2 regions of the Janthinobacterium sp. OK676 genome follow, and region 1 is predicted to be linked to the other one. Evidence: predicted binding sites of a transcription regulator. Region 1 holds the regulator's gene; the other holds the start of a gene.
What was found. Region 1 encodes sigma-54, which starts transcription at its own class of promoters, with help from an activator protein. Its sites were predicted from a motif close to TGGCANGNAANCTGCTTT; they were not measured.
Positions count from the first base shown of each region.

Region 2: BLU39_RS29080 (PEP-CTERM sorting domain-containing protein) is a predicted target of sigma-54. The motif match lies at 7,864-7,881, and genes of this name have one in related genera.

Region 1 covers NZ_FNHA01000015.1:75,835-87,662, forward strand. Annotated here, with positions in the region: gene BLU39_RS25085 (monovalent cation:proton antiporter family protein) at 1-799, opposite strand, end outside; gene BLU39_RS25090 (KpsF/GutQ family sugar-phosphate isomerase) at 908-1,918, shown strand; gene BLU39_RS25095 (KdsC family phosphatase) at 1,918-2,451, shown strand; gene lptC (LPS export ABC transporter periplasmic protein LptC) at 2,494-3,105, shown strand; gene lptA (lipopolysaccharide transport periplasmic protein LptA) at 3,131-3,712, shown strand; gene lptB (LPS export ABC transporter ATP-binding protein) at 3,712-4,467, shown strand; gene BLU39_RS25115 (RNA polymerase factor sigma-54) at 4,472-5,950, shown strand; gene raiA (ribosome hibernation-promoting factor, HPF/YfiA family) at 6,020-6,379, shown strand; gene BLU39_RS25125 (enoyl-CoA hydratase/isomerase family protein) at 6,511-7,596, shown strand; gene rapZ (RNase adapter RapZ) at 7,598-8,461, opposite strand; gene hprK (HPr(Ser) kinase/phosphatase) at 8,917-9,852, opposite strand; gene BLU39_RS25140 (PTS sugar transporter subunit IIA) at 9,889-10,371, opposite strand; gene queF (NADPH-dependent 7-cyano-7-deazaguanine reductase QueF) at 10,706-11,548, opposite strand; gene ilvA (threonine ammonia-lyase, biosynthetic) at 11,683-11,828, opposite strand, start outside.
Region 2 covers NZ_FNHA01000016.1:64,162-75,989, reverse strand. Annotated here, with positions in the region: gene BLU39_RS25940 (c-type cytochrome) at 1-554, shown strand, start outside; gene BLU39_RS25935 (c-type cytochrome) at 551-1,825, shown strand; gene BLU39_RS25930 (class I SAM-dependent rRNA methyltransferase) at 1,878-2,513, opposite strand; gene BLU39_RS25925 (head GIN domain-containing protein) at 2,702-3,481, shown strand; gene BLU39_RS25920 (YaeQ family protein) at 3,543-4,085, opposite strand; gene purU (formyltetrahydrofolate deformylase) at 4,125-5,006, opposite strand; gene BLU39_RS25910 (phasin family protein) at 5,352-5,864, shown strand; gene BLU39_RS25905 (KGG domain-containing protein) at 5,912-6,289, shown strand; gene BLU39_RS25900 (YgjP-like metallopeptidase domain-containing protein) at 6,468-6,980, shown strand; gene BLU39_RS29080 (PEP-CTERM sorting domain-containing protein) at 7,081-7,677, opposite strand; gene BLU39_RS25890 (LOG family protein) at 8,011-8,556, opposite strand; gene BLU39_RS25885 (tetratricopeptide repeat protein) at 8,567-9,340, opposite strand; gene BLU39_RS25880 (TetR/AcrR family transcriptional regulator) at 9,382-10,053, opposite strand; gene BLU39_RS25875 (phasin family protein) at 10,191-10,760, opposite strand; gene BLU39_RS25870 (EAL domain-containing protein) at 10,914-11,828, opposite strand, start outside.

The DNA of each region.
Region 1 (11,828 bases):
CCTGGTGCTTGAATTCCGTCTCGGAAATGAGCATGCCGGCAACAAATGCGCCCAGGGCCAGCGACAGCCCGGCCCGCTCCGTGATCCACGCCGCGCCCAGGGTGATCAAGAGCAGGTTGAGCATGAACAATTCTTGCGAGCGGCGCTTGGCAACGATGGTCAGCCAGCCGCGCACCATCTTCTGGCCGATGAACAGCAGCAAGATCAGCACGACCAGGGCCTTGCCGCCGGCCCAGGCCAGGGTTTCGGCCAGGTTGTCCGAATCGCGCGTGAGGGCGGGAATCAGGATCAGCAGGGGCACGACGGCCAAGTCCTGGAACAGCAAGATGCCGATGATCTTGCGGCCGTGCTCGCTTTCGAGTTCCAGCCGTTCCGTGAGCATTTTCGACACGATGGCCGTCGACGACATGGCCAGCGCGCCACCCAGGGCGAACGCGGCTTGCCAGCTCAGGTGGACGTAGGCGGACAGGTAGCGTCCGACGAACCAGCCGAAGACGACGGTGGCGATGATGGTGGTGACCACCTGCGCCATGCCAAGGCCGAAGACGATGCGCCGCATGGCGAGGAACTTGGGCAGGGAAAATTCGAGTCCGATGGAAAACATCAGAAAGACGACGCCGAACTCGGCCAAGGTATGGCTGGCCTCGTTTTCGGCCGCCAGGCCCAGCGCGTGGGGGCCGATGACGATGCCAACGGCCAGGTAGCCCAGCATGGGCGGCAAATGCAACATTCTGAAAGCGACCACGCCCAGCACGGCGCTGCCGAGTAACATCAGGGTCAGTTCAAGCGAGGAAAACATGGGTTGCCCGGTGCGGTCAATGGAAATCGTTGTTTGTTGTGACTGGCAAGTTTTTTGCTTTCCTAATTCGTTTATACTTTGGGCATGAGTGTAACCCATGAAAAAACAATGCTGAAAGCTTTTGATCGAATTGACATGCAAGCGACGACCGAGCGCGCCGTTGCGCTAGCCCGCACCACCTTGCAGATCGAGTCCGACGCCATCGTTGCGCTGCACGCGCGCCTGGCCACGGACGACAGCGTGGGCCGCGCCGTGGCGCTGTTGCTCCAATGCAAAGGAAGAGTCGTCGTCTCCGGCATCGGCAAGTCCGGCCATATCGCGCGCAAGATTGCCGCCACCCTCGCGTCCACCGGTACGCCGGCCCTGTTCGTGCATCCGGCCGAAGCGGCCCATGGCGACCTGGGCATGGTCACCTCGGACGATGCTTTTATTGCCATATCGTACTCGGGCGAATCGTCCGAGCTGATGGCCATCATGCCCGTCGTCAAGCGCATGGGCGGCGTACTGATTTCCATGACGGGCAAGCCGAATTCCAGCCTGGCCCAGCTGGCCGACGTGCACCTGGATATTTCTGTTGAAAAAGAAGCCTGTCCGCTGAACCTGGCGCCGACGGCCAGCACTACCGTCACCCTGGCCCTGGGCGACGCCATCGCCGTGGCCTTGCTCGACTTGCGCGGCTTCAAGGAAGAAGATTTTGCCCGCTCGCACCCGGGCGGCGCCCTTGGCCGCCGCCTGCTCACGCACGTGCATGACGTCATGCGCAGCGGCGAACGCGTACCCAAGGTGCCCGTTGAGGCATCCCTGCTGCAGGCGCTGGAAGAAATGACGAAGAAGGGCATGGGCATGACGGCCATCGTCGATGCCGACAACCGTCCCGTGGGCGTGTTTACGGATGGCGACTTGCGCCGCATGTTCGAGCGCGTGCAGGACTTCACGCAAGTGGCGATCCGCGACGTCATGCATGCGCAGCCGCGCAGCATCGCGCCCGAACGCCTGGCCGTCGATGCCGTGGCCGTGATGGAGCAGTTCCGCATCAACCAGATGCTCGTCGTCGATGCCGACGGCAAGCTGGTGGGCGCGCTGCATATCCATGACCTGACGCAAGCGAAGGTGATCTGATGGACAGCGTGGCGGACAACCTGGCACGCGCGGCCAAGGTCAAACTGATGATCTTTGACGTCGATGGCGTGCTCACCGACGGCAGCCTGCATTTCGGCCCCGATGGCGAGATGATGAAAACGTTTAATGTGTATGATGGCCTGGGCATCAAGCTGCTGCAGGAATCGGGCGTGCAGACGGCCATCATCAGCGCGCGCCGCTCGGCCATCACGGCGCGCCGCGCGCAGGACCTGGGCATTACCCACGTGCACCAGGGCGGTCACGACAAGCTGACGCCGTTTCGTGAACTGCTGGCGCTGACGGGCTTGACGGAAGAGCAATGCGGCTATATCGGCGACGACGTCATCGATGCGCCCATCCTGAAACGCGTGGGCTTTGCCGTCAGCGTGCCGGGCGGGCGTCCGGAAGCGCAGGGCCTGGCGCACCATGTGACGCAGGCCGGCGGCGGCCGTGGCGCCGTGCGCGAGATCTGCGAATTCCTGCTGCGCGCGCAGGACAACTATACGCGCGTCATGGCGCCGTTCCTGGAGTGAGGCGCGCCGCCTCGCCAGTGACATTTGAAAGAGTAAAGTCCTATGCGTAAGCCAGGAGGCGCCCATCGCTGGCGCATCATTTTCACCGTGCTGGGCGCGGTTGTCGTCGCGCTGGGCAGCTTTTGGCTGCTCGAAGTGATGAACAAGAATGGCCAGGATGCCATGCCCAGCAAGCACTTGGATGAGCCCGACTATTTCATCACCAATTTCAGCCTGGTGCGCATGGACTTGACGGGTAAGCCCAGCTATATCGTGTCGGGCACCAAGCTCACGCATTATCCTGCCGACGATTCGTCCGACATCGACCAGCCCTTCGTGCGCAAGCTCACGCCGGGCATGCCGCCGTTGAACATGAACGCGGAACTGGCGCACATCGACCAGGACAATACCCGGCTGCAACTGCACCGCAATGTCGTGATCGACCGCGTGGCCAGTCCGAAGGCGCAGAACCTGACGATCAAGACGGAAGCGCTGACGGTGTTTCCGGACGAGGAAAGAATGGAAACGGACGTGCCTGTCGATATCCTGACGGGCACCTCGCGCCTCAATGGCATCGGCATGAAAGCCAATAACGCCACCGGCGAGGTGGAAGTGCAGAATGCGCTGCGCATGGTCCTCCCGCCGAAACCGCGCCCGGCCGCGGCGGCAAAATGACAGAATGAAACAAGGAAACCATACTATGAAGAACATCTTGCTGTTGACCGTATTTTCTCTGGGCATCATGGGCGCGGCGCATGCCGAGAAGGCCGATTCCGAGAAGGAAGCCGTCATCACGGCGCGTAGCGGCCACGTCGATGACGTCAAGCAGATCCGCACCCTGACGGGCGACGTCGTGCTGGTCAAGGGCACCCTGACCATGAAGGCGGGCCGGGCCCTGATCACGGAAGACCCGCAAGGCTACCAGTTCATCACCTTCTGGGCCGATCCCGGCAAGCTGGCCACCTTCCGCCAGAAGCGCGATGGCGCGGGCGACCTGTGGATCGAAGGCGAAGCGGAGCGCGTGGAATACGACAACAAGACGGAAGTGGTGAAACTGTTTTCCAAGGCCAAGGTAACGCGCCTGGAAGGCACGAAAGTGACCGACGTGGCCAACGGCGCGTTCATCTCGTATGACAGCCGCAAGGAAGTATTCCAGATGGAAAATACCAACAGCGGCACCAGCACGCCCGATGGCGGCAGCGTGCGCATGGTGATCCAGCCGAAGACCAAGGCGCCGGCGGCGGAGAAAGCGCCGGCCACGCCTGCGCCAGGAACGAAATAATGGACAATACTCGTTGCGGCAGCACCCTGATCGTTCGCGGTCTGCAAAAAACCTATGGCAAGCGGCAAGTCGTGCATGATGTTTCGCTGCAAGTCGAATGCGGTGAAGTGGTGGGGTTGCTGGGCCCGAACGGCGCCGGCAAGACTACCTCGTTCTACATGATCGTCGGCCTGGTGCCGTCGGACGGCGGCAGCATCGACATCAGCGGCGTGGACATTTCCAGCCTGCCGATCCATCGCCGCGCGCAGATGGGCCTGTCCTATCTGCCGCAGGAAGCGTCCGTGTTCCGCAAGCTGACGGTGGAAGACAATATCCGCGCCGTGCTGGAAATCCAGACCGTCGAAGGCCGCCCCCTGAAGAAGGCCGAGATCGAGGAACGTCTGGATAAATTGCTGGCCGACTTGCAGATTGAAAAGTTGCGCGAGAACCAGGCCTTGTCCCTGTCGGGCGGCGAGCGCCGCCGCGTGGAAATCGCCCGCGCGCTGGCCACCGATCCCCGTTTCGTGCTGCTTGACGAGCCGTTCGCCGGTGTCGATCCGATCGCCGTGATCGAGATCCAGCGCATCGTGCGCTTCTTGAAGGAGCGCAATATCGGCGTGCTCATCACCGATCATAATGTGCGCGAGACGCTGGGTATTTGCGACCGTGCCTACATCATCAACCAGGGCTCGGTGCTGGCGTCGGGACGCCCCGACGACATCATCGCGAACGAGTCGGTACGCCGGGTCTATCTGGGCGAACACTTCCGTATGTGAGCCAATGAAACAATCATTGCAGCTGCGCACCTCGCAGCACCTGGCACTGACGCCGCAGTTGCAGCAATCGATACGCCTGTTGCAATTGTCTACCCTGGAATTGCACCAGGAACTAGAGCAACTGCTGACGGACAATCCCCTGCTCGAACGGCTCGACGATCCGCTCGACCGTTCGCTGCGCCTGCTGTCCGATGGCGCCTTGAGTTCGACGGCCGCGCCGGCCGAAGCGCCGCCCCAGCCGCCAGGCCAGGAGGCGCCCGCGGCGCCGGCTGAAGCGGAAACCTTTGACGGCGAGGCGGGCGAGGGCCCGGCCGCCGTGGATGGCGGCGACAGCGACTGGAGCGAGGCGAGCCGGGGCAAGGCGCCCGACGACGAAGATTCCCGTCCGCAACTGGAAGCCCATCACTGCACCCTGCGCGAACACCTGATGGAGCAGATGCGCGTGACGGTGCTCGAATTGCGCGACCGCGCGCTGGTCGAGCTGATCATCGACGCGCTCGACGACAATGGCTACCTGGAAGAGTCGCTCGACGACATCCTGGCGCGCCTGCCGGAAGAGCTGGAAATCGACGCGGACGAGATGCGCACGGCCCTGGCGCTGCTGCAAAGTTTCGATCCGCCCGGCGTGGGCGCGCGCAATGCGTCCGAATGTCTGGCCCTGCAGATCAAGCGCTTGCCGCAGGTTGCCATGGTGACGCGGCGCATGGCCCTCGTCATCGTGGAAAAGCACCTGGCCTGGTTTGCCCAGCGTGATTTCAACAAGCTGAAAAAAGCCCTCGATTGCGACGATGAAGACTTGCGCGAAGCGCAGACGGTGATTCGCCAATGCAACCCGCATCCGGGTGCCGTGTTCGCCTCTGACGTGTCCGATTACGTGGTGCCCGACGTCGTCGTCAAGCGCGCGCGCAATGGCTGGCAAGTGACCCTGAACAACGACGTCATGCCGCGCCTGCGCGTGAACGCCATGTACGCCAACCTGCTCAAGCAGGGCAAGGGCGAAGGTGCCATGGGCGCACAGTTGCAGGAAGCCAAGTGGCTGATCAAGAATATGCGCCAGCGCTTCGACACCATCCTGCGCGTGGCACAGGCGATAGTAGAAAGACAAAAGAACTTTTTCTCGCATGGGGCCGTTGCCATGCGCCCCCTTGTGCTCCGTGAAATAGCTGATACACTGGGTTTACACGAGAGTACTATCTCGCGGGTAACAACTCAAAAGTACATGCTGACCCCGCACGGCATGTTCGAGTTGAAATATTTCTTTGGTAGCCACGTCGCCACCGAAGCGGGGGGCGAAGCGTCATCGACGGCGATACGGGCATTGATCGTGCAACTGACAGGAGCAGAAGACCCTAAAAATCCTTTATCCGACAGTAAGATTGCGGACATGCTGGGGGAACAAGGCATGGTGATTGCGCGACGTACTGTTGCCAAATACCGGGAAGCATTAAAAATTCCGCCAGTGAGCCTGCGTAAGTGTTTGTAAGTTTTTTTCGGTTCCTCTGCGGGCCGGATACGATGGACCGCACGAACCCGATCATCTTTAGGAGTGTGTATGAATCTCACCATCAGCGGACATCATCTCGAAGTGACACCAGCCATCCGTGAATACGTACAAACGAAGCTGGAGCGCGTGAAACGTCATTTCGATCAAGTCATCGATATCGCCGTGATTCTGACCGTGGATAACCTCAAAGAGAAAGAAAAACGTCAAAAGGCCGAAGTCAACCTGCGTCTGAGTGGCAAGACCGTCTATGTGGAAAGCCTGGCGCAAGACTTGTACGCCGCAATCGATGCCCTGATCGACAAGCTCGATAGGCAAGTGATGAAATACAAAACCAAAGTGCAAGGGCACGGTAAAGAGGCGATCAAGCATCTGCCAGACAGCTCGGAAGAAGAATTCGCCCCCGCCTAAGCGGCCTGCGACTTTCAACCGGTTGTGATCAACTAAGGGCGCACATTGCGCCCTTTTTTGCGCCCAGCGGAACGCAATGTTCCCCGCGCAGGCGCTAGAATGTTTGCACTTTCACTTCTTTCCTGCCTGCCATGAGCGACTTCGTCCAGACTGCCATCCGCAACCGCACGGGCCACATCGTGCTCGACCGTCCGAAAGCCTTGAATTCCCTGTCGCTGGACATGGTGCGCGCCCTGAGCGCGGCCCTGCTGGTCTGGCGCGATGATCCCCAGGTGGACGCCGTCGTGATCCGCTCCAGCAGCGAGAAGGGCCTGTGCGCCGGCGGCGACATCCGTTTCTTTTACGATGCGGGCCTGGCCACGCCGCAAGGCGGCAGTGCCTTGCTGGAAGATTTCTTTACGGAAGAATACGCTTTGAATCATTTGATTCATTTCTATCCGAAACCGTATATTGCCGTGATGGATGGCGTGGTGATGGGCGGGGGCATGGGCGTGGCGCAAGCTAGCCCCGGCAACTGCCTGCGCATCGTCACGGGCCGCACGCGCATGGCCATGCCGGAAGTCAATATCGGCCTGTTTCCGGACGTGGGCGGCAGCTATTTCCTGTCCCGCCTGGCTGGACAGCTGGGTCTGTACCTGGGCTTGACGGGCTTGACGATCAACGCGGCCGACGCCCTGTACACGGGCCTGGCCGATGTCTACCTGCCCGAAGCGCAGGTGGGGGCCCTGCTGGACCTGTTCGAATCGACGCCGGGCGAGGCCTTGCCGGTGGCGATCAAGGCCCTGGCGGCGCCGTTCCAGGCCAAGGCGGGCGTTTCTTCCCTGGCCACGGCGCGCGCGGCGCTGGATCGCCATTTCAGCGCTGGCTCCGTGGCAGCCATCATGGCCTCGCTGGCGCAGGACGACGGTGCGTTCGCCAGCAAGGCCTTGGCGGCCATGCGCCTGCGCTCGCCCCTGATGATGTCCGTGACGTTGGAATTGCTGCAGCGGGGCGCCCACCTGGGCGTGGCCGATTGCCTGCGCATGGAACGCACGGTGGTGCGCCACAATTTCGAACATGGCGAAGTGCTCGAGGGCGTGCGCGCGCTGGTGGTCGACAAGGATAATGCGCCGCGCTGGAATCCATCAAGCCTGGACGAGGTCGACGCGGCCATGGTGGCGCGCTTCTTCGCTCCCGTCTGGCCGGCGCAAGCGCATCCGCTGCGCCACCTGAATTAAACTAGGCGCGTTCGCGGTGGCGCAAGACGACGCGTTCGTTGGGCCCGAAGTATTGCGCCAGCCGTTCCGCCATGTACACGGAGCGGTGCTGGCCGCCCGTGCAGCCCAGGGCCACCGTCAGGTAGCTGCGGTTGTCGGACTTGAATGATGGCAACCATTTCTCGATGAAGGCGCGTATGTCGGCCAGCAATTCCAGCGCGCTCGGCTGCGCGTCGAGGAAGGCGATCACGGGCGCGTCGCGTCCGTCGAGGGGGCGCAGGGCCAGGTCGTAATAGGGGTTCGGCAAGGCCCGCACATCGAAGACGAAGTCGGCGTCCAGCGGCACGCCCAGCTTGAAGGCGAACGATTCGAAGAACAGGGTCAGCGGTGCACGCTCGGAGGCGACGATATCCTTGATCCAGGCGCGCAGCTTGTTGGCGCTCAGCTCCGACGTGTCGATCACGTGGCCCAGCTGTTCGATGGCCGACAGGCGCTCGCGTTCTTCCGAGATGCATTCGATCAGGGTGCGGCGGCTGGCCGGATTCTGGTTCGGACGCAGTTCGTGCGACAGCGGATGGCTGCGCCGCGTTTCCGAGAAGCGCGCCACCAGCGAATGCGTGGTAGCCGTCAAGAACATGACCTTGACGTCGTGCCCCTGGTCGCGCAGCAGGGCCACATTGTGCGGCAGGCTGACGAGCGACTCGGCGCTGCGCGCATCGACGGCGACGGCCAGTTGCGGTGTGCCTTCGTCGAGCAGGGTTTGCACCAGGCTGGGCAGCAAGGCCGGTGGCAGGTTGTCGACACAATAGTAGCCGGCATCTTCCAGCACATTGAGCGCGACGGATTTACCGGAGCCGGATATTCCGGTGATAAGGACGATATGCATAGCCCGATCATACAATAAAGACCGGTGCTCTGCTCCCAAGGCAATTATCTTTACAAACTATTGCAATTTCATATGTGTATTTCGTAGGTCGGCTTAGCGCAAAGCGGTGCAGCAGGGAATTCACGCAGCATGGCTGCGTGCCTGCGTAACGGTCCTCGCTTGCAAGCGAGGGCTCCTGCTGACACCCGCTAACAATGTCGTCGGATTACGCTGGGCCTTGCCCCGCTAGTCCGACCTACGTTGCTAATCCCCGCTCATTGCGAGTCGTTGGTGCAGCCGGGAATTCACGCAGCACGGCTGCATGCTTGCGTAACGGTTCGCCCTTGCAAGGGCGAACTCCTTGGCAACATTAATCGCCACTCATGGCGAGTCGTTGGTGCAGCAGGGAATTCACGCAGCACGGCTGCGTGCGTGCGTAACGGTTCGCCCTTGCAAGGGCGAACTCCTTGGCAACATTAATCGCCACTCATGGCGAGTCGTTGCCGTTCCATGAACTCCTGCAAGGTATCGATGCCGCGCAGTTGCAGAATGGTATTGCGCACGGCCGCTTCCAGCAGCACGGCGATGTTGCGGCCGGCGGCGACGGGGATGACGACCTTGCGCACGGGCAGGCCCAGCACGTCTTCCGTGGGGAACAGGAAAGGCAGGCGCTCGACTTCCTCTTCCAGCGCGTTGCGGCGCACGAGGTGCACGATCAGTTTCAGGCGCATCTTGCGGCGCACGGCCGTTTCGCCAAAGATGGCCTTGATGTCGAGCAAGCCCAGGCCCCGTACTTCCAGCAGGTTCTGCAGCAGGGGCGGGCAGCGGCCTTCGATCATGTTCGGTGCGATGCGCGAGAATTCGACGGCGTCGTCGGCCACCAGGCCGTGGCTGCGCGAAATCAGCTCCAGCCCCAGTTCGCTCTTGCCCAGGCCCGAGTCGCCCGTGATCAGCACGCCTACGCCCAGCACGTCCATGAACACGCCATGCATGATGATGCGTTGCGCCAGTTTTTTCGACAGGTAGACGCGCAGGAAGTCGATCACTTGCGCGGCCGGCAGCGGAGTGGAGAACAGGGGAATGTTTTGCTCGTCGCAGATGGCGAGGATGTCGGGCGGCGTTTCCAGCCCTTGCGCGATGATCAGCGCGGGCGGGCCGCCGGCGATCAGTTCGCCGATCACGTGGGTGCGCGTGTTGACCTTCAGGCGCTGGTAGTAATTGATTTCCTGGTGGCCAAAGACCTGGATGCGGCCCGGATGGATCAGGTTCAAGTGGCCCACCTGGTCGGCGGCCGACGAGACGTCGCCCGAGATCAGGCGTTCGCCGCCGGGGAAGCCGGCGAACCAGCCCAGTTGCAGACTTTCACGATTATCGTCGTACAGGCGTTGTATCGTCAGTGGCGTTTGCAACATGGCGGTCTTCTTCAGGAGTGGAGGAATACCTGAAGTTTAACCTGCCGCTTGCAGACTGGGTTGCCAATTGACGATGCGCGAATGCACGGATTTCGGTTCCGGATCCGTGGCCAGCGCCGTGCGGAAGGCGTCATCGGAAAACATTTCGGCGATTTCCGACAGGATTTCCAGATGTTGCTGAGTGACATGATCGGGAATCAGCAGGAAAAACAACAGATTGACGGGCTTGCCATCGGGCGACTCGAAGGGAATCGGTTCGGCCAGGCGCACGAAGGCGCCCAGCGGCGATTTCAGGGTTTTGCTGCCCTTGACTCTGCCATGCGGCACGGCCACGCCATGGCCCAGACCGGTCGAGCCCAGGCGTTCGCGGGCAAACAGATTGTCCGAAACGGTAGAGCGGGCGATGCCGTAATTGTTTTCGAAGATCAGGCCGGCTTGCTCGAAGGCGCGCTTTTTACTGGAGACTTCCAGGTCCAGCAGGACGTTTTCGAGGGATAATATTTTGCTAAGATTAGTCATGACACTCAATGAAATGGTGCAATGCGCAGAGGGCTTGCGAGCCGAATTATAGGCCTGTTTCGGCGGCCTGTAACGCCAATTCTCAACAGTATACGCCCGCTGCGGGCGCAGTAGGCGCTACAGCCCACGTGGCCATCATTTTAGCAAAAAAATAACATCGGCGTGTATCGGCTATTTCTTGATTAAAAACACGCGGTGCGCCGGTTTTTCCGCCGCCGAATGCTGATTTTCCGATTTTTCAGCGTCTTTGACATGCACTGCGGCACTACGACAACGTTGTTTTAAAACACAGCCAACATTCCTGCTGGCATGGTTTTGCGGTGTTGCTCGGTTGTTACTGTCGCGCGTTGCGCAGATTGCCCGGCATCGTACCCGTGCTGTAGTTGCTGCGCCACGGATTGATATCGAGGCCGCCGCGGCGCGTATAGCGCGCATACACGGACAGTTTTTGCGGCTTGCACTGACGCAAGATATCGACAAAGATGCGCTCCACGCATTGCTCGTGGAATTCATTGTGCTCGCGGAAACCGATCAGGTAGCGCAACAGGCTTTCCTGGTCGATCTGCGGCCCCGCATACTCGATCTGCACGCTGCCCCAGTCGGGCTGGCCCGTCACCAGGCAATTCGACTTGAGCAAGTGCGAGACGAGTTTTTCTTCCACGGGCGCTTCATCCAGGGCAGCTTTCAGCAGCAGCGGCGAGGGCGTGTATTGCGTGATTTCCAGGTCCAGGCGGTCCAGCAGCACACCATCGAATTCGCCCATTTTCAGCTTGCCGAAATCGTCCTGCAAGGTCAGTTCGACTTGCACGGGGGCGCCGAAACCGTTCGACAAATCCTGCTTGAGCAGGGCCAGCAGCGCTTCGGGGCTGTCCAGTTTGGTCTGGTTGAACGAGTTCAGGTACAGCTTGAACGATTTCGATTCGATGATGTTCGGCGAATCGGCGGGCGCACTGACCTTGGCGATGGCCACCTGCGGCTTGCCGCGCTGGTTCAGCCACGACAGTTCATACGCATTCCAGATGTCAAGGCCGAAGAAGGGCAAGGTGCCGCGCAGTTCCAGCTCGTCGCGCTTGCCCTGGCGCGGAATCGGAAACAGCAATTCCGGCGCGTAATCGGTGCGGTAGGCGGAGCTTTTGCCCAGGGGGGATTGTTCGGCGAGGTCGTTGGTGGTGGTCATGGTCGTGTGGCTACAAATTCTGTGAAGGGTGAATGGTAGCTTATTTCAACCCAACGGCAAGGACCGGGGTCAGACCCGGCGGGGGAATGCGCCCCGGTGGGACGCATTCCGATCGTGAAGCGACTGACCTGTTATTACCCCAGGAATAATTTGTACACAGGATTGCTGCTCTCATCCCAATAGCGGTACCCCAAGGTATCGAGGAAGCGGGCGAATTCTCCCATCTCATCGGGCGGCACTTGCAGGCCGATCAGGATGCGGCCCACGTCGCCGCCCTGGC
Region 2 (11,828 bases), on a different contig from region 1:
TCGCCGGCAAGCCTGCCGGCTACCTGTACAACCAGCTGCTGAATTTTCGCGAGGGACGGCGTCAGTATCCGATGATGAACTACATGGTCGAACACTTGCCGGACGATTATCTGCGCGAAATCGCCGAATATTTTGCGGCACAACACCCTGCCCCGCCGCCGGCCCAGCCCAGCGGCGCCGGCGCATCGGCCCTGGCGCGGGGACAGCAACTGGTGCTGCGCGGTGACGCCGGCAACAAGATTCCCGCCTGTATCGCCTGCCACGGCCAGCAGCTGGCCGGCGTGGCGCCCGCCATCCCCGGCTTGCTGGGCTTGCCGCGTGACTATATCAACGCCCAGCTGGGCGCGTGGAAGAACGGCATCCGCCGCGCCCACGCGCCCGACTGCATGGCGCAAGTGGCGCAGCGCCTGTCCGACGCGGACGTGGGCGCCGTCTCGGCCTGGCTGGGCACGCAGGTGGCCAGCGCCGACGCGCGCCCCGCCAGCAGCATCGCCCTGCCCTTGCCGCTGCATTGCGGCGGCGTGCCCGGTTCCAGCGCGCAGGTGGCGCCATGAAAAAATGGATGATCGCGGCCGCCATCGTGGCCATCGGCGCGGCCGGCGCCAGGTTCGTGCTGTACCCGGGCGACGACGCGGGTCCACCCGCCGTGGCCAGCCCCCTGAGCCAGGAACAGCTGGTCGCGCGCGGCGCCTACCTGGCCAAGGCGGGCGACTGCATGGCCTGCCACACGACGCGCGGCGGCGTACCGTACGCGGGCGGACGGGCCTTGCAGACGCCGTTCGGCAAGGTGCTCTCGCCCAACATCACGGCCGACAAGGAAACGGGCATCGGCAACTGGACGGCTGACGATTTCTGGCGCGCCATCCACAACGGCAAGTCCAAGGATGGCCGCTTGCTGTATCCGGCCTTTCCTTACACCAGCTACACCAAGGTGCAGCGCGAGGACAGCGACGCCCTGTACGCGTATTTCCAGAGCGTGCCGCCGCACAAACAGGCGAACGCACCGCATGCGCTGCGCTTTCCCTACAATCAGCAGATCGCGCTGGCCGCCTGGCGCGCCCTGTATTTCAAGCCGGGCGTGTACCAGCCGCTCACAAACAAAAGCATGGAATGGAACCGCGGCGCCTACCTGGTGCAGGGCCTGGGCCACTGCAGCGCCTGCCATAGCAGCCGCACTACCCTGGGCGGCAGCGACGACGGCCTGTCGGGCGGCCTGATCCCCGTGCTGGGCTGGTACGCGCCGTCGCTGACGTCGGATGCGGAAGCGGGCCTGGGCGACTGGGATACGGCGCATATCGTGGAATTGCTGCAAACGGGCGTGTCGCCGCGCGCCACCGTCTTCGGCCCCATGGCGGAAGTCGTGCGGCAAAGCTTGCAGCACATGAGCACGGCCGACGTGCAGGCGATGGCCGTCTATCTGAAAAGCATGCCCGGCCCCGCGCAGCCTGCGCAACGGGCGCCGCGCGACACGTCAGAGCAAGCCAGGCAGCAACTGGCGCTGGGCGCGAAACTGTATGAGGCGCAATGCGCAAGCTGCCACCAGGCCGACGGCAAGGGCGTGCCACCGGGCTACCCGCCACTGGCCGGCAACCGCGCGCTGACGACGCAGTCAGCCGTCAACGCCATCCGCCTCGTGCTCAACGGCGGCTTCGCGCCCGGGACAAAAGGCAACCCGCGCCCCTACGGCATGCCGCCGTTCGGCCCCGTCATGGATGACGCGGAAGTGGCGGCCGTGGTGACCTTTCTGCGCGCGTCGTGGGGCAATGATGCGCCGGCCGTGTCGGCCCTGGAGGTGAACAGATACCGCAGCGTGCCGCTGGAATAGGAGACATGAAAAAGCCGGCTCGCGCCGGCTTTTTCATGAACCACAGCAGTCCTCAGCGGAACTTGCTCTTGTGCCCCGTCTTGAGGTCCAGCGCATAGCGTACGCCGTTATCCGTCAGCATGACTTCATCGGGCGGCTCCTCGCCGGCCAGGGCGCCGTCGATCAGGGGCAAGCCTTCGCCCTTGCGCATCAGGTCGTCGCAGCGCTCGTACACGTTGGCGCAACCGGTGGACGCCATCAGCGATTGCACGATGGCCACTTTCCACGCGTCGACGCCGCCGGCGTTGAATTCGCAGATCAGATAGCCTTGCACGCCGCCAAACAGCTGCACCACCAGGCCGGGCAAGCCCTCGTCTTCGCCCTTGATCAGGGTCAGCAGCTGGTTTTCGCCCGCCTTTTTGATGGCTGGCAGTTTTTTCTCGATGGCGGCCTTGACCCGGCGCTTGATCAGCGCGTGGTCGACCGGTTCGTCTTCCTTGAAGCTCCAGATGCGCGCGCGGATCTGCGACTTCGAATTGTAGGCGGCGCGGGCAATGAACTGCTTCGAGGAGCTTTGCACGATGGCCGTCGAGCCGGGCTTCATTTTTTCCTGCGGCTTGCCTTCGACTTTTTCGATCGCGGACGCGTATATCCACGATTGGCCCAGCAAGCTCTTTTCCTTGCCCTGTTTGATGGTGATGATCAGCATGTAATTCCAGTAGTGTGGCCAGCGCGTGCCGGCCGTCGTAAGTCCAATACCGGCATGATACCTCATGCCATCCTGTCGCAGCCTTCTGCATTCCATGCCGCCGCTGGCGCAGTCTGTCGCAGGGCGATACGCGGGCGCGGCCGGCTGGCATACCATGCGTGCAGATCAATTCAAAACAGGGAGCAAGAATGACACAGCCACTTTTCCACCGCCGCCATGCCGGCGCCGCCATGCTGCTGGCCGCCTGCGCGCTGGCCATCCCGGCCGCGCCGGCCCTGGCCTCGCCGCTCGACTGGATTTCCGGCAACAGCATCCAGGGCAGCGGCAAGCTGCAAAAGCAGACGCGCGACGTAGGCAGTTTCCATGCCGTGGCGCTGAACGTGCCGGGCAATGTCGAACTGCGCATCGGCAACACGGACAGCATCACCATCGAAGCGGACGACAATATCCTGCCGCTGATCGACACGGCCGTGGAAAACGGCACCCTGCGCATCCGCCCCGCCAAGCGCAACGCCAACTTCCGCCAGAGCAGCCTGACCATCGTCATCCAGGCGCGCCAGGTGGAACGCGTCAGCGTGGGCGGCTCGGGCAACATCACGGCAACGGGCTTGCGCGCCGAGAACCTGCGCTTCGACGTGGGCGGCTCCGGCTCCATCAACGCGCGCGACCTCGACAGCCGCCAGGTTTCAGTCGCCATCGGCGGCAGCGGCGGCTTCAAGGCCAGCGGCAAGACGGAGCAACTGACGGCATCGATCGGCGGCTCGGGCAATATCCAGGCAGGCCGCCTTGCCGCGCGCGAAGTGCAGGTGAGCATCGGCGGCTCGGGCGAAGCCACCGTGTGGGCCAAGGAGGACCTGACCATCAGCATCGGCGGTTCGGGCGAAGTGAACTACTACGGAGATCCGCGCATCAGCCGCAGCATGCAGCGTTCGAGCAGCATCAAGCGCCTGGGCGCAGCACCGAATTGATCAATCACAATGAGAAAAGCCCGGATCGCTCCGGGCTTTTTTGCGTTTCAGACAGCAGGCATCAGCGGGCCGGCTTTACCGGTTCGCGGTCGATCAGCACCGTGTTGACGCTGTCCGTCAGCCAGATCTGGCCATCCTGGATCGTGCATTGCAGCTGCATCGTGCGCTGCGCCAGCTTGCTCATCTCTTGCGCCGCCTCGGATGGCAGGTTGATCACGGTCAGGTTTTTCGCCCGCTCCAGCTTGTTGGCGATCTGCTTCCACCAGATGTGGCTCGTTGCGCCATAACTGTAGACGATGACCTGCTCCGAACGGCCGCAAGCCTTCAGGATGCGCTTTTCGTCGGGCTGGCCTACTTCGATCCACAGCTGGATGGCGCCCGTCAGGTCTTTCTGCCACAGGTCGGGCTCTTCCGTGTCGAACAGGCCCTTGGTAAACGTCAGCGCCTCGTCGGCGTGGATGGCGAACGCCAGCAGGCGCACCATCATGCGCTCGTCCGTCTCGGACGGGTGGCGCGCCAGGGTCAGCGCGTGATCCTGGTAGTAATTGCGGTCCATGTCGGCGATCTGCAGATCGCATTTGAAAATTGTTGCTTTGAGGGCCATCGTGTTTCTGTCTCGGTAAAGTAAATAGTGAAGTCGGTATCAGCGGAAAACCACCGTCTTGTCGCCATTTTTCAAGATGCGGTGCTCGACGAACCATTTTACGGCGCGTGCCAGCACGACGCATTCCACGTCGCGGCCGATGGCCGTCAGGGTTTCCGCATCCATCGCATGGTCGACGCGCTCGACGTCCTGCTCGATGATCGGGCCTTCGTCCAGGTCGCCCGTGACGAAATGGGCCGTCGCGCCGATCAGCTTGACGCCGCGGTGATGCGCCTGCGCATACGGCTTGGCGCCCTTGAAGCTGGGCAGGAAGGAATGGTGGATATTGATGGCGCGGCCGTCGAGTGCCTGGCACAGGCCCGGCGACAGGATTTGCATGTAGCGCGCCAGCACCACCAGGTCGATCTTGTGCGTGTCCATCAAGTCGATGATCTTCGCTTCCTGCGCCAGCTTGGCCGCTTCCGGCGCGCCGGCCGCCAGCGGCAGGTGGTGGAAGGGAATATTGTAGCTGGCCGCCAGCTGGTAGAACTCCATGTGGTTCGACACGATGGCGGGAATTTCCACGTTCAGCAAACCGCTCTTGTAGCGGAACAGCAAATCGTTCAGGCAATGGCCGATCTTCGACACCATCAGCATCACGCGCGGCTTGACGCGCGCATCGTGCAGCTGGCCGTGGAAGGGGCCATTCAACTGCATGGCTTGCGACAGGTCGGCAAAATCGCTGCGCAGCTGGGCGTCGCTGACGGCGCCGTCTTCCAGCGCGAAATGCACGCGCATGAAGAACAGCTGCGATTCCTGGTCGCCGAACTGGGCGGAATCGAGGATGTTGCAGCCGCGCTCGGCCAGGAAGCCGGAGACGCGGTGCACGATGCCGCGCTGGTCCAGGCAGGACAGGGTCAGGATGTATTCGGGATGCGTCATGGTCGCGGAAATAGGTCAAAAAGTAAGGCGATGCTCGGCTCAGCCACGCGCGCCGGCCATCGGCTGCGCTGCCGCGAGCCGGCTATTGTCGCACGCCCGGGCCAGTAAACATGCATTTTCCACACAAGCGGCATGGCTGCCGACTGCGGCAGGCTGATTGACGTTCATTTGATCTGGCACAAAGTCACCGCGTTTTTTCATCTGCCAGACCCCATTCTCACGCCAAACCGGCATCGGCCATGGAACCTGGCGCGCCGTTGGGCGTCTATCCCTTTGCTTGTTTCACCATCCGCCGCACCCGGTGCACCGGGTGTTTTCTGGATCCGCTTTTCATTGAGGTAGAACATGTTCACAAACAGTATGTCCCCCAGTTTCAGCCCCGCCCTGAAGTCCCATCTCGAGGCCCAGTGCAATTTCGCCACGGAACTATCGCGCAAGATGTTCGATACAGTGCAGCAACTGAGCGAGCTGCATCTGCGGCTGGCGCAAGACTTGCTGCAGGAATGGAGCAGCGCCAGCCAGCAACTGCTGTGTGCGCGCGACACGGGCGAGTTCATGTCGCTGGCCGCCGCCCAGGTGCAGCCGGGCGGCGACAAGCTGCGCCAGTACCAGCAGCAACTCGGCAATCTCGTCGCCAACGCCAATGTCGAGATGAACCGCACGGCAGAGAACCACCTGCCCGAAGCGAGCCGCACGGCCGTGGCTTTCGCCGACGAAGTGGTACGCAAGACGGCGGAAGAGACGGAAAAAGCCACGCAGCGCCAGCGTGAAATGATCGAAAAAATGCATGCCACGGGCCACCGCGATGGCGCGGGCCGCAACCACGAAACCAGCAGGCAATCCGAGCAGGCGCATTGAACACCTGCATTGACCACTTGACCCCACTCGACAGCAAGGAGAGCGACATGGCTAGCAATCAAGGTAATGAACAGGGCAAAGGCGCTGGCAGCAGCCAGAAAGCCGGCGAATCGGGCAGCGGCAAAGGCACGAGCAAGCGCGGTTTCGCCGCCATGAACGAGGAACAGCAACGCGAAATTGCCAGCAAGGGCGGCCAGGCAGCCCATCAAAAAGGCACGGCGCATGAATTCGACTCGGAAGAAGCACGCCGTGCCGGGCAGAAAGGCGGCGAAGCCGTCAGCCGTAACCGCGAACACATGGCGGAAATCGGCCGCAAGGGCGGCGAAAGCCGGCAATCGGCCCAGCGCGCCAATGAAAGCCGCGGCACGACGGCGCGCAGCAGCACTGGCCGGCAGGGCGGCAAGGACGAAGACGACAAGGGCTGACGAGGGCTGGCGGGACTGGCCGGGCTGAGCGGCTCGGCACGGTAGCGCGCAGCTTGACGCAGGAAGGCACGGGGCGGCCCTGGCGGCCCCGTGCAAGGGTTGGCGCAGCGCCGGGCGCGGCGGTATGGTACATTCTCGCCTTACCGACACCTCCGCGCCACGCCCCGCCCTTCCCCGCATGCAGCCATCCCTGAAATACCTGAGCGCCTATTCCGAACAAACGCAAGCGCAAGTGCAGCAACTGATCGCACAGGACAAGCTGGGCGACGTTTTGTTGAAACGCTATCCGAACGCGCACGATGTGCGCAACGACAAGGCTTTATACCAGTATGTGCAGGACTTGAAGAATGAATTCCTGCGCAATGCGGAACCCATCAACAAGGTGGCGTTCGACAGCAAGATCCATGTGATCCAGCATGCGCTGGGCTTGCACACCTCGATTTCGCGCGTGCAGGGCGGCAAGCTCAAGGCCAAGCATGAAATCCGCGTGGCCACCATGTTCAAGGAAGTGCCGCTGGAATTCCTGCGCATGATCGCCGTGCACGAGCTGGCGCACGTCAAGGAAAAGCAGCACGACAAGGCGTTCTACAAGCTGTGCACGTATATGGAACCGCAATACCACCAGTACGAATTCGACGTGCGCCTGTACCTGACCCAGCTCGACCTGTCGGGCCAGCGCCTGTGGTCATGACGTCCGGCGCATGAAGCCCACATGACAATGCCGCCCGGGGCATCCACTGGGCGGCATTGTCATTGTTACTGATGCCGGCAGGCCGGCCTCATGCTCAGGTTCAGGCGGCGTTCTTGCGGCGGCGCAGGAAGGCCAGCAGGCCCAGTCCGCCCAGCATCATGCCGTAGGTGGCCGGTTCCGGCACGGCGCTGACGGTGGCCGCGATATTGTCGACCTGGAAGGTATGCAAGGCGCCTTCCTTCCACGTTGCCGACAGCAGATTGCTGAAACCCGTAAACGTGTAATCGGCAAAGGTGTGGCCGCCACCGAGGGTAAAGGTCTGGCTCACCGTGCCGCCGCCCACCTGGTGGCCGACGAACGTCACGTCAAAGGAACCGGGCAAGCTCACGAAGTCGGCCAGGCTGATCGAGCCCAGCGAGAAAGCGGCGCCATCGGCACGGCTCAGGGTGGTCGTCGACAGGGGCGTCGCGCCGAGACCGGCCGAACCGGCATAGGCGAAGCTATCCTGATGTGCCGAGCTCAGCAGTCCGAGGAAGCTGCTGTCGAAGTTGTAGCCGCCTTCGGAGTAGGATTTGAACACGGAACCGAAGTAGCCCGGTTGTTCCAGCGAATCGAAGCCGATGATGGTGGTTTGGGCTTGGGCGCCGCCAGCGGCGGCGAGAATGGCGGCGACCGCGGTCGCTCGCAAGAAGGTCATAGGTTTCAAAATAGCATCCTTTCGAGATGATGAAGTAGCGTGGTTGGGGCAACTTGAAACGGGTCGGCACCTTTTTTGGGAGTCTGTACAACGCTCGTCGGTGTCCGATATTCCTAACTTTGAACCCTGCCAGTAAACCACACCCATGCCTAAAAAGCATCTTCATTTTCAAAAAAACATGCTGCAGATACAATTTTTTTGCCATATTTTTATTAATTGAGTCGCCAAGCCCGATCAATTTTCCCGTGCAGAAATAAAAAAGCCATGCGGTGCGCACCGCATGGCCCTTGCAAGCGACAGGAAACAGCTGACCGGCGGCCAGGCAGACATGATTTACGGCACGCACTCCTTCAGGCGCTGCACCAGCGCGGCAGGATCGGCGTCGGCATTGAGGAAGGCCGCGTGCTGCGGGCGGATAAAACCTTGTTCCTTGCCGTTTTGCACAAAAGCGATCAAACCATCATAGAAACGGTCGACATTGAGCAAGCCGATGGGCTTGGCGTGCAAGCCCAGCTGGGCCCACGTGAGCATCTCGAACAGTTCTTCCAGGGTGCCATAGCCGCCGGGCATGGCGATGAAGGCGTCGGACAGGCTGGCCATCATCGCCTTGCGCTCATGCATGTCCTTCACGATGAACTGGCGCGTCAAGCCCGTATGGCCCACTTCGCGTTCGACCAGCTGGGTGGGAATCACGCCCGTCACCTCGCCGCCCAGGCGCAGCACTTCATCGGCGATCACGCCCATCAGGCCCACCTTGCCGCCGCCATACACGAGCGAAATATTTTCCGCCACCAGCACGCGCGCCAGTTCGCGCGCCGCCACGGCATAGTCCGGCGAGACGCCCGCATTGGCGCCACAGTACACACATAAAGCCTTGATCACAGTATTCCTACCCTTTCAATTCATCGATCGCCGCCTCGACCTCGAGGCGTTCCTTGGCGTCCAGTGCCACGCACTCGGCCGCCTTTTCATACAGGGCCAGCGCTTCCGCCAGTTTTTTCTTTCCGTCGAGCATGTTCAAGGCGCGCGCATATTCGCTGTGCGCCAGCGCCGAATGGGGCGTCAGGGCCAGCGCCGTCTTGAAGTGCTGGTAGCCGTCTTCCTTGTTGGCGCCGTACGTCAGGCCGCCTATCATGGCGCCGACCTTGTCGATAATTTCCGTATGATAAATCCCAAATGCGATATGCGCTTCCGCATGCATGGGCGCTATCGTCATCGTGCGGTCCAGGCTGTTGCGCACGCGCGCGCCCATGCCTTGCGCCAGGGCCTTGACGACGGACGTGCCCAGCGCATAGCGGCCCAGGCTGTAGGCATGCCAGTAATAGCCGGCCGGATTGTCCGGCTGCTCGCTCTGCTGGCGCTCGCAGCGCTCGGCCACTTCCTCGTACATGTCGAGTTTCTGGCTGTCATCGACTTCCAAGTGCGTGGCGTAGATACACGTGGCCTTGTGCGCCACCGCATAGCCGGGCACGCCGACGGCCAGGCCCAGCTTCACGGCGCGCTCGAAGTCGCCCGCATGGAAGGCCAGCCAGGCTTGCACCAGTGACGGGTGCGTGGGAAACGGTTCCACGTCGCCCGCATGCAGGCGCGTCCAGGCCGCTTCCAGGGTTTGCGGCGTGTAGACATATGCGTCGTCCGGATAGGGAAATTGTTTCCAAGCCATATATCTCTCCTGTAATTGACGACGTGGCGCCAGCAGCAGCGTCAGTCGTTCTTCAGTTTGGTCACATACTCTTCCGACAGTTTGCGAAACAGCAAATGCGTTTCATTGCGCAAATACGGCCCGATCAGCGACAGCACCTGGTAGCAGCCGCGCGCCAGCGCATCGGACATCGATTGCTGCTCGCTGTACTTGCGCGGGTTGCGCACATACTCGTACGACAGCCAGTAGGTGGCAACGACCACCATATTCGTCGCCATCGCACCGATTTCCATGTCCGACGCTTCCAGCGACTGTTCGCTGCGCAAATCCTCGCACAGCTGCGTGGCCACCTTGATCTTGTGCGCCAGGATCAGCTTGAAGTGCAGTTCCAGCTTGCGGTTACGCGACAGCAAATCGTTGAGGTCGCGATAGAAAAAGCGGTAGCGCCAGATCAGCTCGAACATCAGGTGCAGGTACAGCCAGACATCCTCGATATTCGAACGGCGTCCGTCGGGCACGGTCAGGATACGTTCGATTTCCGCCTCGAACTGGACGAAGATCGAATTGACGATGTCGTCCTTGTTGCGGAAGTGGTAGTACAGGTTTCCCGGCGAAATATTCATCTCTTCCGCAATCACGGTCGTCGTGATATTCGGCTCACCAAACTCATTGAACAGGCGCAGCGACAACTCCAGGATGCGTTCGCGGGTACGGCGTGGTGCTTTTTGTAGCATGGCGGGCAATCTCTCTGTGTTCTGCGTCAAGCATACCACCTAAGATAGCTGTAATGAAACACTACGCCCCACGGCGGCGGCGAAAGCCGGGGCAAAAAAAAGCCTGCGCGAGCAGGCCGGAGGGATGCGGCGCCGGCTCAGGCGGCCGGTGCTTTTTTCTTCGCCGCCGGTCTCGCGGCAGGTTTGCTCGCCGCCTTGCCCGCAAGCTTGGCCGGGGCCTTGGCGGCGGCCGCCTTCGATGCGGATGTCGGTGCGGTTTTGGGCGCCGCCTTCACGGCGGGCTTGGCCACCGCCTTCGGCTTGGGCGCTGGCGCGGGCTTGGCCGACAGCGCCGCCACTTGCCGGCTCAAGGCATCGATCTGCGCGTGCAGCGCGGCGATATCCTGCTGCGTGGGCACGCCGATGGTGGCCAAGGCGCGCGCCACGCGCTCTTCGAACACCTGTTCCAGCTTGTCCCAGGAACCGCTGGCCTGCTTGCCCACGCCATCGGCCAGCTTGCTGACGCTGCCGCTGACGTCGGCCACCTTGTCTTCGGCCCGTTTCTGGAATTCCGTGCCTTCCTTCACCAGCCGGGAAAACACGCGCCCGCCCTCTTCCTGCGCCTTGGCGAAGGCACCGAGGCCCGCTTGCCAGATCTGCTGCGCGGACGAGCGCACGGCGCTTGCCAATTCCGTGTCTTCCGTCAGCTCCTTCAGTTTCTTCACCATCGCCAGCTCCCGTCATGTGAAAGGCCATGCCACTACATGGATACTTTTATTCTAGAGAGCAAAACTAGAGACGGGAGTCTAATTCGATGGAAAGCTACCGCTCAAGGTGCGCCAGCGCACACGGCCGGCCGGTTGCCAGCGCCTAGCAAGCCCCTAGGCCGCCGCTTTCACGGGGCCATGCAGCAGCTTGTGCAGGCGGAAGCCTTCGCGGATATTCTCGCGCAGCACGGCGCCTTTCCACGGCTTGGTATAGAAGCGGTCGACGGCGCCGCGGTTGATGGCCGCCATGATGGGCGTCAGGTCGGCAAAGGCGGACAGCATGATGCGGAAGGTGTCGGGGCACAGATGCTTGACCCGCTCCATGAATTCGGTGCCGCTCATGAGCGGCATGCACTGGTCGCACAGGATCACCTGCACCTTGTGGCGCGCCAGGATGTCGAAGCCCTCGGCGGCCGTCTGCGCCGTCAGGATGCGGTAGCCGTCCTGCGCCAGGAAGTCGCTGAGCACGTCGAGCATGAAGACGTCGTCGTCGACGATGAGCAAGGTTTGCTGCTCTTCGCTGCCCGCATCCTCGGGCGCTTGCAGCAGCTTGCCGCCCATCAGCATCTGCTCGAATTCTTCCTGCGGCACGGGGCGGCTGAAATAATAGCCCTGCATCTCGTCGCAGCCGTGGCGCCGCAGGTAGGCCAGCTGCGCATCGTTTTCCACGCCTTCGGCGATCACTTCCAGCTTCATGCTGTGCGCCATGCTGATGATGGCCAGCACGATGGCCGCGTCGTCCGGATTGCTCGTCACTTCGCGCACGAAGGCGATGTCGATCTTCAGCTTGTCGATGGGGAAGCGCTTCAGATAGGCCAGGCTGGAATAGCCGGTGCCGAAATCGTCGATGGAAATCTGGATGCCCAGCGCCTTCAGGTTGCGCAGCACGGCGATGGTTTCCTCGGCATTCGACATCAGCGAGCTTTCCGTCAGCTCCAGCTCCAGCAGGTCGGGCGCGATATCGTACTTGCGGATCGCCTTGAGCACCTCTTCTTCCAGGCCGCCGACAAAAAACTGGATGCCCGAGAC